DNA from 2 places in the Klebsiella sp. MISC125 genome. Region 2 is predicted to be linked to the other one. Evidence: predicted binding sites of a transcription regulator. Region 2 holds the regulator's gene; the other holds the start of a gene.

Region 1 (6,040 bases), 160 kb from region 2:
TCTGCTATGCCGGTACGATAGTTATTCGCATCGAGATTGCCCTTTTTGAAGTCCAGACGCAGGCCGCGAATTTCCGTGGTTTGCGGGAAAGAGCCGATAGTGGTGGTCGGCCAGGCCGGGAGCTTAAAGCGCGCCCGCTGCGCTTCGGCACGCACTTTATAGGCGCTCGCGCGCTGGCTGTCCTCAGCGGTAATCGCCGCCAGGCGTTTTTCGATCGCCGCGTTATGCACGCGAGTCGAGTGGCGACGGGCCTGGATCGGCGCGCTCCATTCGGTAATTGCGGCAGTATCACCGCTGTTCAGGGCATCACGCAGCAGCGCCAGCTCGGCGCATTTTTGCAAGGCGAAGGCAAACCAGCTCTTCACTTCCGCATCCAGACGAGTCTCCACGCTCAGGTCGATCGGGCTGTGCAGCAGGGAACAAGAAGAAGCCACCCACAGATCGCGTTTACCGACGATGTCTTTAATCTGCGCGTATTTCTCGGTGAGATCGGCGCGCCAGACGTTGCGACCATTGATCAGCCCCGCAGAGAGCAGCCAGTCGGCAGGCAGACGTTGATGCAGCTCTGCTACGTCATCTTTACCGTGAACAAAATCAACGTGCAGACCCTGCACCGGCAGCGCGGTGATGGTCTCAAGGTTCGCCGTAATGCCTTCAAAATAGGTGGTCAGCAGCAGCTTAACCTGGCCTCTAAGCGCCTCATAAGCCGGTTGGAAGGCCGCTAGCCATTCCTGCGGCAGCTCGAGCACCAGCGCTGGTTCATCAATCTGTACCCACTCAATGCCGCGTTTTGCCAGCTCAGCCAGCACCTGCTGGTAAACCGGCAGAATATCGTTCAGCAAGCTCAGGCGGTCGAACGGCTCGCCTTTCACCTTACCGAGCCACAGGTAAGTGACCGGCCCCAGCAGAACGGGTTTGACCTTGTGGCCCAGCGCCAACGCTTCGTCCACTTCATCCAGCAGCTGAGTCCAGGTCAGTTTGAACTGCTGGCCCTTCACGAACTCCGGCACCATGTAGTGGTAGTTAGTGTTAAACCATTTGGTCATCTCCGCGGCGGCAGCCGGTTCACCGGTCGGTGCGCGACCTCTGCCAATGCGGAACAGGGTATCAATATCGACGGAGTCGTCTTTGTTCTGATGACGAGCCGGCACGTTGCCGAGCAGCAGGCTGGTGGTCAGAACATGGTCGTACCAGGCGAAATCGCCCACCGGCAGCAGATCAACGCCTGCCTGCTTCTGCTGATCCCAATGGCGAGCACGCAGCTCACGCCCAACCGCCAGCAGCTCTTCGCGGGAGCTGTTGCCCGCCCAGTAGCTCTCTTGCGCTTTTTTCAGCTCGCGACGCAGGCCAACGCGAGGGAAACCGAGGGTGTGATTCAGGATTGTCATGTTATGCCTCTTATGGAATTTTTTGTATTTAGCCATCCAGATGTTTACACATCCATAATTGGCAGTTACTGTATATTCCTCAAGCGCAAATTATTCATGCCGAAGTGAAGGACTTTCATGATCGAAATTAAACACCTGAAAACGCTCCAGGCGTTGCGGAATAGCGGTTCTCTGGCAGGCGCGGCTGCGGCCCTGCACCAGACCCAATCCGCCTTGTCCCACCAGTTCAGCGATCTGGAACAGCGCCTTGGCTTTCGTCTATTTGTGCGTAAGAGCCAGCCGCTGCGCTTTACCCCACAGGGAGAGATCCTGCTACAGCTAGCCAATCAGGTACTGCCGCAAATTAGCCGCGCCTTGCAGGATTGCAATGAACCGCAGCAAACCCGTCTGCGTATCGCCATCGAATGCCATAGCTGTATTCAATGGCTCACCCCGGCTCTGGAGAATTTCCGCACCCGCTGGCCCCATGTGGAAGTGGATTTTCAGTCCGGAGTCACCTTTGACCCGCAGCCGGGGTTGCAGCAGGGTGAGCTGGATCTGGTGATGACCTCTGATATTCTGCCGCGCAGCGGTCTGCACTATTCACCGATGTTTGATTTTGAAGTGCGTCTGGTGATGGCGCCGGATCATCCGCTAGCGGCAAAAACGCGGATTGCGCCTGAGGATTTAGCCACCGAGCTGCTGCTGATTTACCCGGTGCAGCGCGCGCGCCTGGATATCTGGCGTCACTTTTTACAGCCTGCAGGGATCAGCCCGCAGTTGAAGAGCGTCGACAATACGTTACTGTTAATTCAGATGGTGGCCGCACGGATGGGTATCGCTGCCCTGCCGCACTGGGTAGTAGAAAACTTTGAACGCCAGGGCCTGGTGGTGACCAAAACCCTGGGCGAGGGACTGTGGAGCCGGCTGTACGCCGCAGTGCGCGATGGCGAGCAGCGGCAGCCGGCCACCGAGGCGTTTATTCGCTCAGCGCGGAACCACGCTTGCGACCACTTACCGTTTGTGAGGAGTGCGGAGCGACCCAACGCCGATGGACCCATAGCGAGGCCAGGATCACCAGAGCTCCAATAATAAAGCTCGGCCAGCGGGGCTGCTCCTGCCAGATGGCAAGGTTCACCAGCAGCCCGGCAGGCACGTGCATATTGTTCATGATGCCGAGCGTACCAGCATCCACCTGGGTGGCACCGTAGTTCCACATAAAATAACCGATTCCCGACGCCGCCACGCCAAGAAAGGCCAGAATGCCCCACTGTAGCGACGTTTCTGGCATTTTCTGCGCGTTACCCATCAGAGTCCAGGCAACTACCGCCACCAGAAACGCCCCGATATAGAACCAGGCGAAAGCGTTATGTTGCGGCATCGGGCGCGTTTCCATCAGGCGCTTATAGCCCACCATCCCGATAGCGAAGCTGATGTTGGAGAGCTGTACCAGGATCAGACCGGTCCAGAAATGGTTGGTCACCTGGTCATAACGAATAATTCCTGCGCCAATAACCGCCAGCAGCGCGCTGCAGGCATAGCCCCAGCGCAGGCGACGTCGGCTCATGAGATCGTAGATTAGGGTGATGTAGAGCGGCGTCAGAACGGTAAATAGCAGGAGCTCAGAGACCGTCAAATAGAGGTAGGCGTGGAAGCTCAACATATACATGATGCCAAGCTGCATCGCGCCCACCAGCATATACAAGCCAATAGTTGTCAGGCTTTGTCCACGCGTACGCAGGAAGGGTGAAAACACCAGCGCCGCCAGGCCAACGCGCGCCAGCACCGCGAAATAGCTATCGACATGACCCGCCAAATATTCGCCGTACAGGCTAAAGGAAAAGGCCCACAGAATGGTGGTGATAATCAGTAGCGCCACAATGAATGTCTCGTAGATTAAAGAACACTCATTGTAGCGAAGAGGTCAGTTGACAACTGCTCAATTATAGAGCAGTTGTCAATCTTTTTTAGTCGAGATACAGTTTACGCAGATAGTGCGGTACGGCGTCATCGGCGTTGCTGCCGATCACTTCCAGCTCAGGATGCAGGTCCTTCAGGCGCTGGTGCGCGTTAACCATAATGCAGCCCTTACCCGCCATCGACAGCATTTCCGCATCGTTCATGCCGTCGCCGAAGGCGATGCACTCTTTCAGGCTATAGCCGAGCATTTTCGCCACTGCTTCCAGCGCATGACCCTTCGATACGCCGCCTGCCATCACTTCCAGGCAGGTCACGGTAGAGAAACTCACGTTTACGCGGTCACCCCAGCGCGCGTTGATCGCCTGCTCCAGCGGCAGTAGCTGCTCATGCTTATCACAGGTGAAAAAGACCTTGCTGATCCCCTCAGGGTCCAGCTCGCCCGGCTCATACAGCTTGTAGTTGAACACTGCCTCTTTGAAGAAACGCATCTCCTCAGGACGATGGCGGTTCATAAACCACTCATCTTCACGGTAAACGTTGGTCACAATCGCCGGATCGTTGCGCATCATCTCAAACAGGTCGGTGGCGATATCGCGGTCAAGGTTGTGAGCAAAGATCTGATTCCCTTCGCTATCGTGCACCCGCGCACCATTGGAGGTGATCATGTAGGATTTAATGCCGAGATTATCGCGAATTTGCCCAACATCAATGTAATGGCGGCCGGTCGCGAACACAAAGTTGATACCGCGTGCGGTAAGCAGCTTCAGCGTATCTTTAGCGTAGGGAGTTAAGCAGTGATCGGGGGAAAGCAGCGTGCCATCTAAGTCAGACGCAACAACCTGGTACATAAAAATTTTAACCTCTAAGCAGGGCGACTAGCGTTTCGCCAGATTAATTATGTCGACGGAAAAAATCGACGATAGCATTCAGCGCGACTGAGCGCAGGGCGTCCTTTTCAAAAAGGATCTCATGGTATGCCCCTTCTATGACAAACGGCTTATTCCCTTCACAGGGATGACCGGCAGCGGCACGGAGTTCACAGTAGCGATCGTGCATACGGTTATCAACCACCCGCTCTTCTTCAGCCTGGAGCAACAAAGTTGGCGTGACGTCTTTTTCTACCCCAGCCAACACCTCTTCGCCCGCGAGGATCCCCTCACGCACCCAGTGGAACGTCGGCCCGCCGACCCGCAGCTGCGGGTCATCGGCATAAAAACGCAGGTTGCGACGATAACGTTGACGGCTATGCGTCAGCACGTTGACCGCATAGGGCAACGCCCGCCAGCGGCCGGTACCGATGGCATACTCTTCGCGAATGCGCTGATGGCCCTCAGCCCAATCGAGAATATGGCGCACCATCCAGTCAGGAAAACGCATGACAATCCCGAACATCGGCGCGCAGAGCGCTATCGCGTCACAATGCTGCTGGTGACGCTGCAAAAATAGCGTCGCAATAGCTCCGCCCATCGAGTGAGCCAGTATATACCGTTTCCGCCAGTGCCCCGGAACCACTTCCTGTTGCCAGAATGCGGCAAGATCATCAACGTAATCGCTGAAATTGACGACGTGTCCACGGTGGCTATCAGAAAGCATCCGTCCGGAACGACCCTGCCCGCGATGATCGATAATCATCACATCAAAACCGCAATGGAAGAGATCGTAAGCCAGCTCGGCATACTTAACGTAGCTTTCAATGCGACCCGGACAGATAACAATCACCCGGTCATTACTTTTGGCGCAGAAGCGAACAAAGCGCACCGGAACATTATCCACGCCCCTGAACTCCGCTTCTTCTCGCTGACGCCAGAAATCGGTCAGTGGCCCCATGGTAAAGGCCGCGAACGCGTTTTCTCGTGTTTCCCAGTCCTTTTGCTGCAAAAACATCGGGCTTACACCCCTGATAACCGCTGAAAATCGTTTTTTTATCGTGCATCACACAATGCTTACACAATAGCGTATTGTGGCATAAAAACAGACAATCAGGGAGTTCTCATGACGTTCGAGTGGTGGTGTGCCTATCTGCTGACATCTATTATTCTCAGCCTGTCGCCGGGTTCCGGGGCGATTAATACCATGACCACCTCAATTAACCATGGCTATCGCGGTGCGGCGGCCTCTATTGCTGGTCTACAGACCGGGCTGGGCATTCATATCGTGCTGGTCGGCGTCGGTTTGGGTACGCTATTTTCCCGCTCGCTGTTAGCCTTTGAAATCCTCAAATGGGCGGGTGCTGCCTATCTTATCTGGCTTGGGATTCAGCAATGGCGGGCCGCGGGTTCAATCGATCTCAATACCCTGGCGAAAGCGCAAACTCGTGGGAAACTCTTTAAACGCGCGGTGTTCGTCAACCTGACCAACCCGAAAAGCATCGTGTTTCTCGCCGCGCTCTTCCCGCAGTTTATCGTGCCCAATCAGCCTCAGGTGATGCAGTACCTCGTACTCGGCACCACCACTATCGTGGTCGATATCATTGTGATGATAGGCTACGCGACGCTGGCCCAACGCATCGCGGCGTGGATTAAGGGGCCGAAACAGATGAAGGCGCTGAACAAGGTATTCGGCTCGCTGTTTATGCTGGTCGGGGCGCTGCTGGCTTCCGCCCGTCACGCCTGATGAATGGAATCACGCTCGCAATTTGAGGTTCACCTTGTGGACGCAGCAACACCGTCACTCGAGGGTGCACGCAAAGAGAGAAGATAATTCTTTTGCGTACTGTCGACTCCGCAGCGCCAATGCCAGAATGCCGTCAGATG
Region 2 (6,040 bases):
GCGACGACTATTGCGGCGATAATTCCCAGCAGCGATACGCCGGTAACCAACAGCATGACAAAAAAGCCAATAACAAATAAGAGTTCCAGCATCGTCTTCTCCCCAAAGAATTTCTGTATGTCTTCCCGGATATTACAAAAAACGTGCCAAATTTAAACTATTGAATTTGAAGCAAAACGCCCTGCGTAATTAACGCAAGGCGTGGTGAATTTGACCAGGTTTTAGTGAAAAAATTAACGCTTGTCGGCAACCAGCTGCAACGCCTGCTCCAGCACATTAATATCGGCACCGGCTTTATGCGCATTCTCACTCAGATAGCGACGCCATTGACGTGCGCCCGGGATCCCCTGAAATAACCCCAGCATATGACGCGTCACATGGCCCAGGTAAGTGCCGCTACTCAGTTCACGTTCGATATAAGGATACATCGCGCGAACCACGGCAACCGGGTCGGGATCGATGCCTTCAATGCCGAAAATTTCCCGGTCAACCGAAGCCAGAATACCCGGATTCTGATAAGCCTCACGCCCCACCATCACCCCATCCATATGCTCAAGGTGCAGCTTTGCCTCTTCCAGCGACTTGATGCCGCCGTTGATGGACATGGTCAGGTGCGGGAAATCGCGCTTGAGCTGGTAAACGCGCGGGTAGTCCAGCGGTGGGATCTCACGATTCTCTTTCGGGCTCAGGCCGGAAAGCCAGGCTTTACGCGCATGGATGATAAACATCTCGCACTCGCCGCGACCGGACACGGTTTCAATGAAATCGCAGAGAAATTCGTAGCTATCCTGGTCGTCAATGCCAATACGGGTTTTAACCGTCACCGGGATGGACACCACGTCGCGCATCGCCTTGACGCAATCCGCCACCAGTTGCGCGTTACCCATCAGGCAGGCACCAAACATGCCGTTTTGCACGCGATCGGAAGGGCAGCCGACGTTGAGGTTTATTTCATCGTATCCGCGCGCTTGCGCCAGCTTCGCGCAGTGCGCCAACGCAGCCGGATCGCTGCCGCCCAGTTGCAAAGCAACCGGATGTTCTTCTTCGCTATAGGCCAGATAGTCGCCTTTGCCGTGGATAATCGCGCCGGTGGTCACCATTTCGGTGTACAGCAGCGTATGGCGCGACAGTTGACGCAGGAAGTAACGGCAGTGTCTGTCGGTCCAGTCGAGCATCGGCGCGATGGAAAAACGGTGAGCAGCAAAAGCAGTAGGCGTTGATTCTGACATCATGGCGAATAAATAAGCATCCGGGTAAAAAGGGGCGCTACTATAGCATAAAGATAAACCACTGGCGCATCGCGCCAGCGTTCACATCCTCTATCCGGTAAGAAGCGCTATTTTCTCCGCGGCTTACCGTCGTGCGGGCCAAAAAACTGCGGTGGATGATCGACCCAGCGATCCTGGCGCGTGGCGGCATAACCGGGGTTAAGCGGATAGTAAATGCGATTAAATTTTTTGTTCGCCTCCCCCACCACTAACAGGCGAACTTCCTGTTCGGTGTTGTTAAGGAAAGTGTGGCAAACGCCGGTTCCGGCAGGAAAACCGACGCTATCCCCCGGCTCCAGCTTCCAGAGATAGCCGTTGATCCACACTTCAGGATAACCATCCAGCACGTAGATAAATTCTTCTTCGTCACTTTCCGCATGCGGATAAGAGGTACGACGCCCGGGCAGCAAGCGCTCGTGATGAATCCCTAAGCGGTTCAGGCGCAGGCCGCGCGCCAACGGTGCGCCAATAGAGAAAAGCTCCGTACTGTCGGGATAGGTGGAATCGTCCGCACCTTCCAGTTCGCGCCAATGTCGAATGCAATCAGGTCGTTTCATCGTTTTTTCCCGAAAATGAGATGCATCATGTATAGCACACCTGGCGGGTCTCGGTGTTTTACTGGGATCGTGATAAAGTAACAGCTTCGAATTCACGCAACCAGAGGACGCTCATGGATAAGACCACTTCGCAACAAATGTTAGCGCATGCTGAAAAGCTCTGCGCGCAGCGTGGCGTGCGCCTGACCCCGCAGCGCCTTGAAGTGTTGCGTCTAATGAGCCTGCAAAAAGGGGCTATTAGCGCCTATGACCTGCTCGATCTGCTGCGCGAAAAAGAACCTCAGGCTAAACCGCCGACGGTTTATCGGGCGCTGGAGTTTCTGCTGGAGCAAGGGTTCGTGCATAAGGTGGAGTCCACCAATAGCTACGTACTGTGCCACCTTTTCGATCAGCCAACCCACAGCTCGGCGATGTTTATCTGCGACCGCTGCGGCAGCGTCAAAGAAGAGTGCGCGGAAGGTGTAGAAGATATTATGCATACGCTGGCGGCAAGAATGGGTTTTGCCCTGCGTCACAATGTGATTGAAGCTCACGGCCTGTGCGCCGCCTGTGTGGAGGTGGAAGCGTGCAGTACGCCAGGGCACTGCCATCATGACCACACCATCCAGATCAAAAAGAAAGCCCGCTGAGGCGTTAGCCGCAGCGGGAATCAAGGGTATAGGTACCTCCATGTACCATTCGGGCAGGCAATAACCACGGGTTAAAACACGAACGTTAGTCGCTACCAGCGATAATCGTTTTTAGTTTCCCAATCCTTCACTTCTTTCTCGGCCTGGTCTTTGGCGTATCCATAGCGTTCCTGAATTCTGCCAACCAGCTGGTCGCGCTTACCCTCGATGACGGTCATATCATCGTCGGTAAGTTTGCCCCATTGTTCTTTCGCTTTACCTTTCAACTGTTTCCAGTTACCGCCGATTTCATCTTTATTCATCATGTCATCCTCATCGTTCGGTGATCGTTCGGTGAATGAACAGCCCGCTGTGTGCCGGACATGACTTAACTATAGATGAGTATTCTGAGTAAGATTTATTATTCGGAATCTTTAACCACCATCTGAACAATGCACGCTATGAAAACCAGGTGCCGCGCTGCCAGTGACGCCGCCAGACAATCGCCAGTGAAGCCCCGCGCAGGGCAAGAAACACCGCCAGCGCCAACCATAGACCATGATTACCAAGAACCGGCACCGTCAGCAGCGTCAGGGCGAATCCCGCCGCCGCTACCGCCATGCTGTTACGCATCTCGGCACCGCGCGTTGCGCCGATAAACATACCATCCAACAAGTAGCACCAGACGCCAATGACCGGCAGTATTGTCTGCCAGATGAGATAGCGGTCGGCAAGCTGCTGCAGAGAAGGGAGCGACGTTAACAAGGCGATAATCTGCTCGCCAGCAAGGCTGTAAATCAGCGCAAACGCCAGCGCTACCATGCCTGACTGACGGCAGGCCGCACGCCAGACCTCAAGCAATTGGCTGCCGTCGCGGGCACCGTAAGCCTGCCCGGAGTGCGCCTCCACGGCGTAGGCGAAACCATCCAGCGCGTAGGCGGTAAAGGTCAGCATCGTCATCAACACCGCATTGACCGCTACAACATCAGCGCCGAGCCGGGCACCGTATACCGTCATCGCCCCAAAGCATAGCTGTAGCAGCAGCGAGCGCAGCATAATGTCGCGGTTCAGCGCAAGGAGACGACGCACATCGCCGCGCCAGGCGTTTTTCAGCATCGATAGCGAAACGCCCCGTAGTACCAGCACGCGCTTCGCCATAACGAGTCCGATGAAAAAGGTGGCGTATTCAGCTGTTACGGTCGCCAGAGCTGCGCCCTGCACGTTCATATGCAGGCCCATCACCAGCCATAAATCAAGCACGATGTTGAGTACATTGCCGACAACCAGCAGGATCACCGGTGCACGGGCATACTGCACGCCCAACAGCCAGCCCAGCAGCACTAGATTTGCCAGAGATGCCGGAGCGCTCAGCCAACGAATCTCGAGGAAACGGCGGGCCTGTTCAAGCACCGCATCACTGCCGCCGACGATGTGCAGCGCCAGATTAATTAACGGCATTCTGAATAGGACGATGGCTATCCCGGCAGCCAGTGCCAGCCCCAGCGGCTGCACCAGCGCACGCGCCAGCCGTTGCGGATCTTTCGCGCCGAATGCCTGAGCCGTCAAACCCGTAGTACTCATGCGCAAAAACAGGAGCAGCATGAAGAGAAAGCTGGTCGCCATCGCGCCAACCGCAACGCCGCCCAGATAAATCGGACTATCAAGATGACCAATAACGGCGGTATCCACCAGCCCCAGCAAAGGAACGGTGATATTGGAGAAAATCATGGGCAGCGCTAAGCGCCACAGGGCTTTATCGGCGGCGTTAAAAAGCATGGGGAAGAGCCCAAATGAAGAGGGAAAACAGCGCAGCACCATGCATCAGATGATGCTGCGAGATGAAGAGGTTACTGCCAGTTGCCGTTGCGGATAACGCCGACAGCCAGACCTTCAATAGTGAAACTTTGCTGGCGTAAATCCACCACGATCGGGGTAAATTCGCTGTTTTCAGGTAGCAGTTCGACGACGTTACCCTGTTTTTTCAGACGCTTCACGGTGACTTCATCGTCAATGCGGGCCACAACAACCTGGCCATTGCGCACATCCTGAGTTTTATGTACCGCGAGCAGGTCGCCATCCAGGATACCGATGTCTTTCATCGACATTCCGCTTACGCGCAGCAGAAAATCGGCATTCGGCTTAAACATTGCCGGATCGACCTGGTAGTGGCCTTCGATGTGCTGCTGTGCGAGCAGTGGTTCACCTGCTGCGACGCGGCCGACAAGCGGCAGGCCGTTTTCTTCTTCCGTCAGCAGACGGATACCGCGGGAGGCACCGGAAACGATCTCGATTGCGCCTTTACGCGCCAGCGCTTTCAGGTGTTCTTCCGCCGCGTTTGGGGAACGAAACCCCAAGCGCTGAGCAATCTCCGCACGCGTCGGCGGCATGCCCGTCTGGCTGATATGATCCCGAATGAGATCAAACACCTCTCGCTGCCTGGTCGTTAACGCTTTCATTCCGCCCCCTGGGTGTATATACAGTTATGCTGTGAGTATATACAGCTAACGGTGATTTTGGAACCATATTTCACACAAAAATCAGGAGTTTCTTTCCGTTTTGCGAGCCGCTATGGCAAGACTTAGCGGTAGTTTGCCCACAACAGCGTTCCCCATGTGATCAACGCGATAATAATCGCCAACAGGACCGCCGCAGAACCCATATCTTTCGCGCGGCCAGACAACTCATGATGTTCAGGGCCAATACGGTCAACAACCGCTTCGATCGCGCTGTTAATAATTTCAACTATCATCACTATCAGGACCGAGCCAATCAGCAAAACGCGCGTGATGGCATCGACATCCAGCCAGCAGGCTATCACCACGGCAATAATGGCAGCGATGCCTTCCTGACGAAATGCGGCCTCATTGATCCACGCCGCACGGAATCCTTTCCAGGAATACCCCGCTGCTTTAACGATTCGAGTTAACCCAGTGGTATTATTGGCCATCAAACAAACCTTTTTATGTAAATGACGTCAATGAGTGTACGCGTTTGCCGCGTTACAACGGAAATTTTGCGCACTTTCTGTTATTCTTGCGGCGCATTTGCATGATTAACCAGAGGCTTCACATCGTCTATGTCTGGCTGGCAACGAATTTACTATAAATTACTGAATTTACCATTAAGGGCACTGGTAAAAAGCAAGTCAATTCCGGCACAACCTGCTCAGGAATTGGGCCTGGATACCTCACGTCCCATCATGTACGTCCTGCCCTACAATTCGAAGGCGGACCTGCTGACGCTTCGCGCTCAATGTCTGGAACATGAGTTACCGGACCCGCTTGAGCCGCTGGAGATCGATGGTACCCTGCTTCCCCGCTACGTGTTTATTCACGGCGGCCCGCGTGTTTTCACCTACTACACGCCAAAAGAAGAATCCATCAAGCTGTTCCATGATTACCTGGATCTGCACCGTAACCATCCCGATCTTGACGTGCAGATGGTGCCGGTTTCTGTGATGTTTGGTCGTGCTCCAGGGCGTGAAAAAGGCGAAGTGAACCCGCCGCTGCGTATGCTAAACGGCATTCAAAAATTCTTCGCCGTTCTGTGGTTGGGTCGCGACAGCTTTGTGCGTTTCTCGCCTTCGGTCTCTCTGCGTAAAATGGCA

Evidence for each region. The regulator LexA, encoded in region 2, represses DNA repair genes until DNA is damaged. The targets are predictions, from matches to a motif close to TNCTGTATGTACATACAGNA.
Region 1: metR (HTH-type transcriptional regulator MetR) is a predicted target of LexA. The motif match lies at 1,455-1,474, and genes of this name have one in related genera.

What each region holds. Positions count from the first base shown of each region.
Region 1 covers NZ_CP180448.1:5,958,307-5,964,346, forward strand. Annotated here, with positions in the region: gene metE (5-methyltetrahydropteroyltriglutamate--homocysteine S-methyltransferase) at 1-1,388, opposite strand, end outside; gene metR (HTH-type transcriptional regulator MetR) at 1,506-2,459, shown strand; gene ACMYSL_RS27895 (carboxylate/amino acid/amine transporter) at 2,347-3,246, opposite strand; gene yigL (sugar/pyridoxal phosphate phosphatase YigL) at 3,335-4,135, opposite strand; gene pldB (lysophospholipase L2) at 4,179-5,171, opposite strand; gene rhtB (homoserine/homoserine lactone efflux protein) at 5,280-5,900, shown strand.
Region 2 covers NZ_CP180448.1:5,799,861-5,805,900, forward strand. Annotated here, with positions in the region: gene pspG (envelope stress response protein PspG) at 1-92, opposite strand, end outside; gene dusA (tRNA dihydrouridine(20/20a) synthase DusA) at 234-1,232, opposite strand; gene ACMYSL_RS27165 (cupin domain-containing protein) at 1,337-1,825, opposite strand; gene zur (zinc uptake transcriptional repressor Zur) at 1,939-2,454, shown strand; gene ACMYSL_RS27175 (CsbD family protein) at 2,547-2,756, opposite strand; gene dinF (MATE family efflux transporter DinF) at 2,893-4,209, opposite strand; gene lexA (transcriptional repressor LexA) at 4,281-4,889, opposite strand; gene ACMYSL_RS27190 (diacylglycerol kinase) at 5,012-5,380, opposite strand; gene plsB (glycerol-3-phosphate 1-O-acyltransferase PlsB) at 5,510-6,040, shown strand, end outside.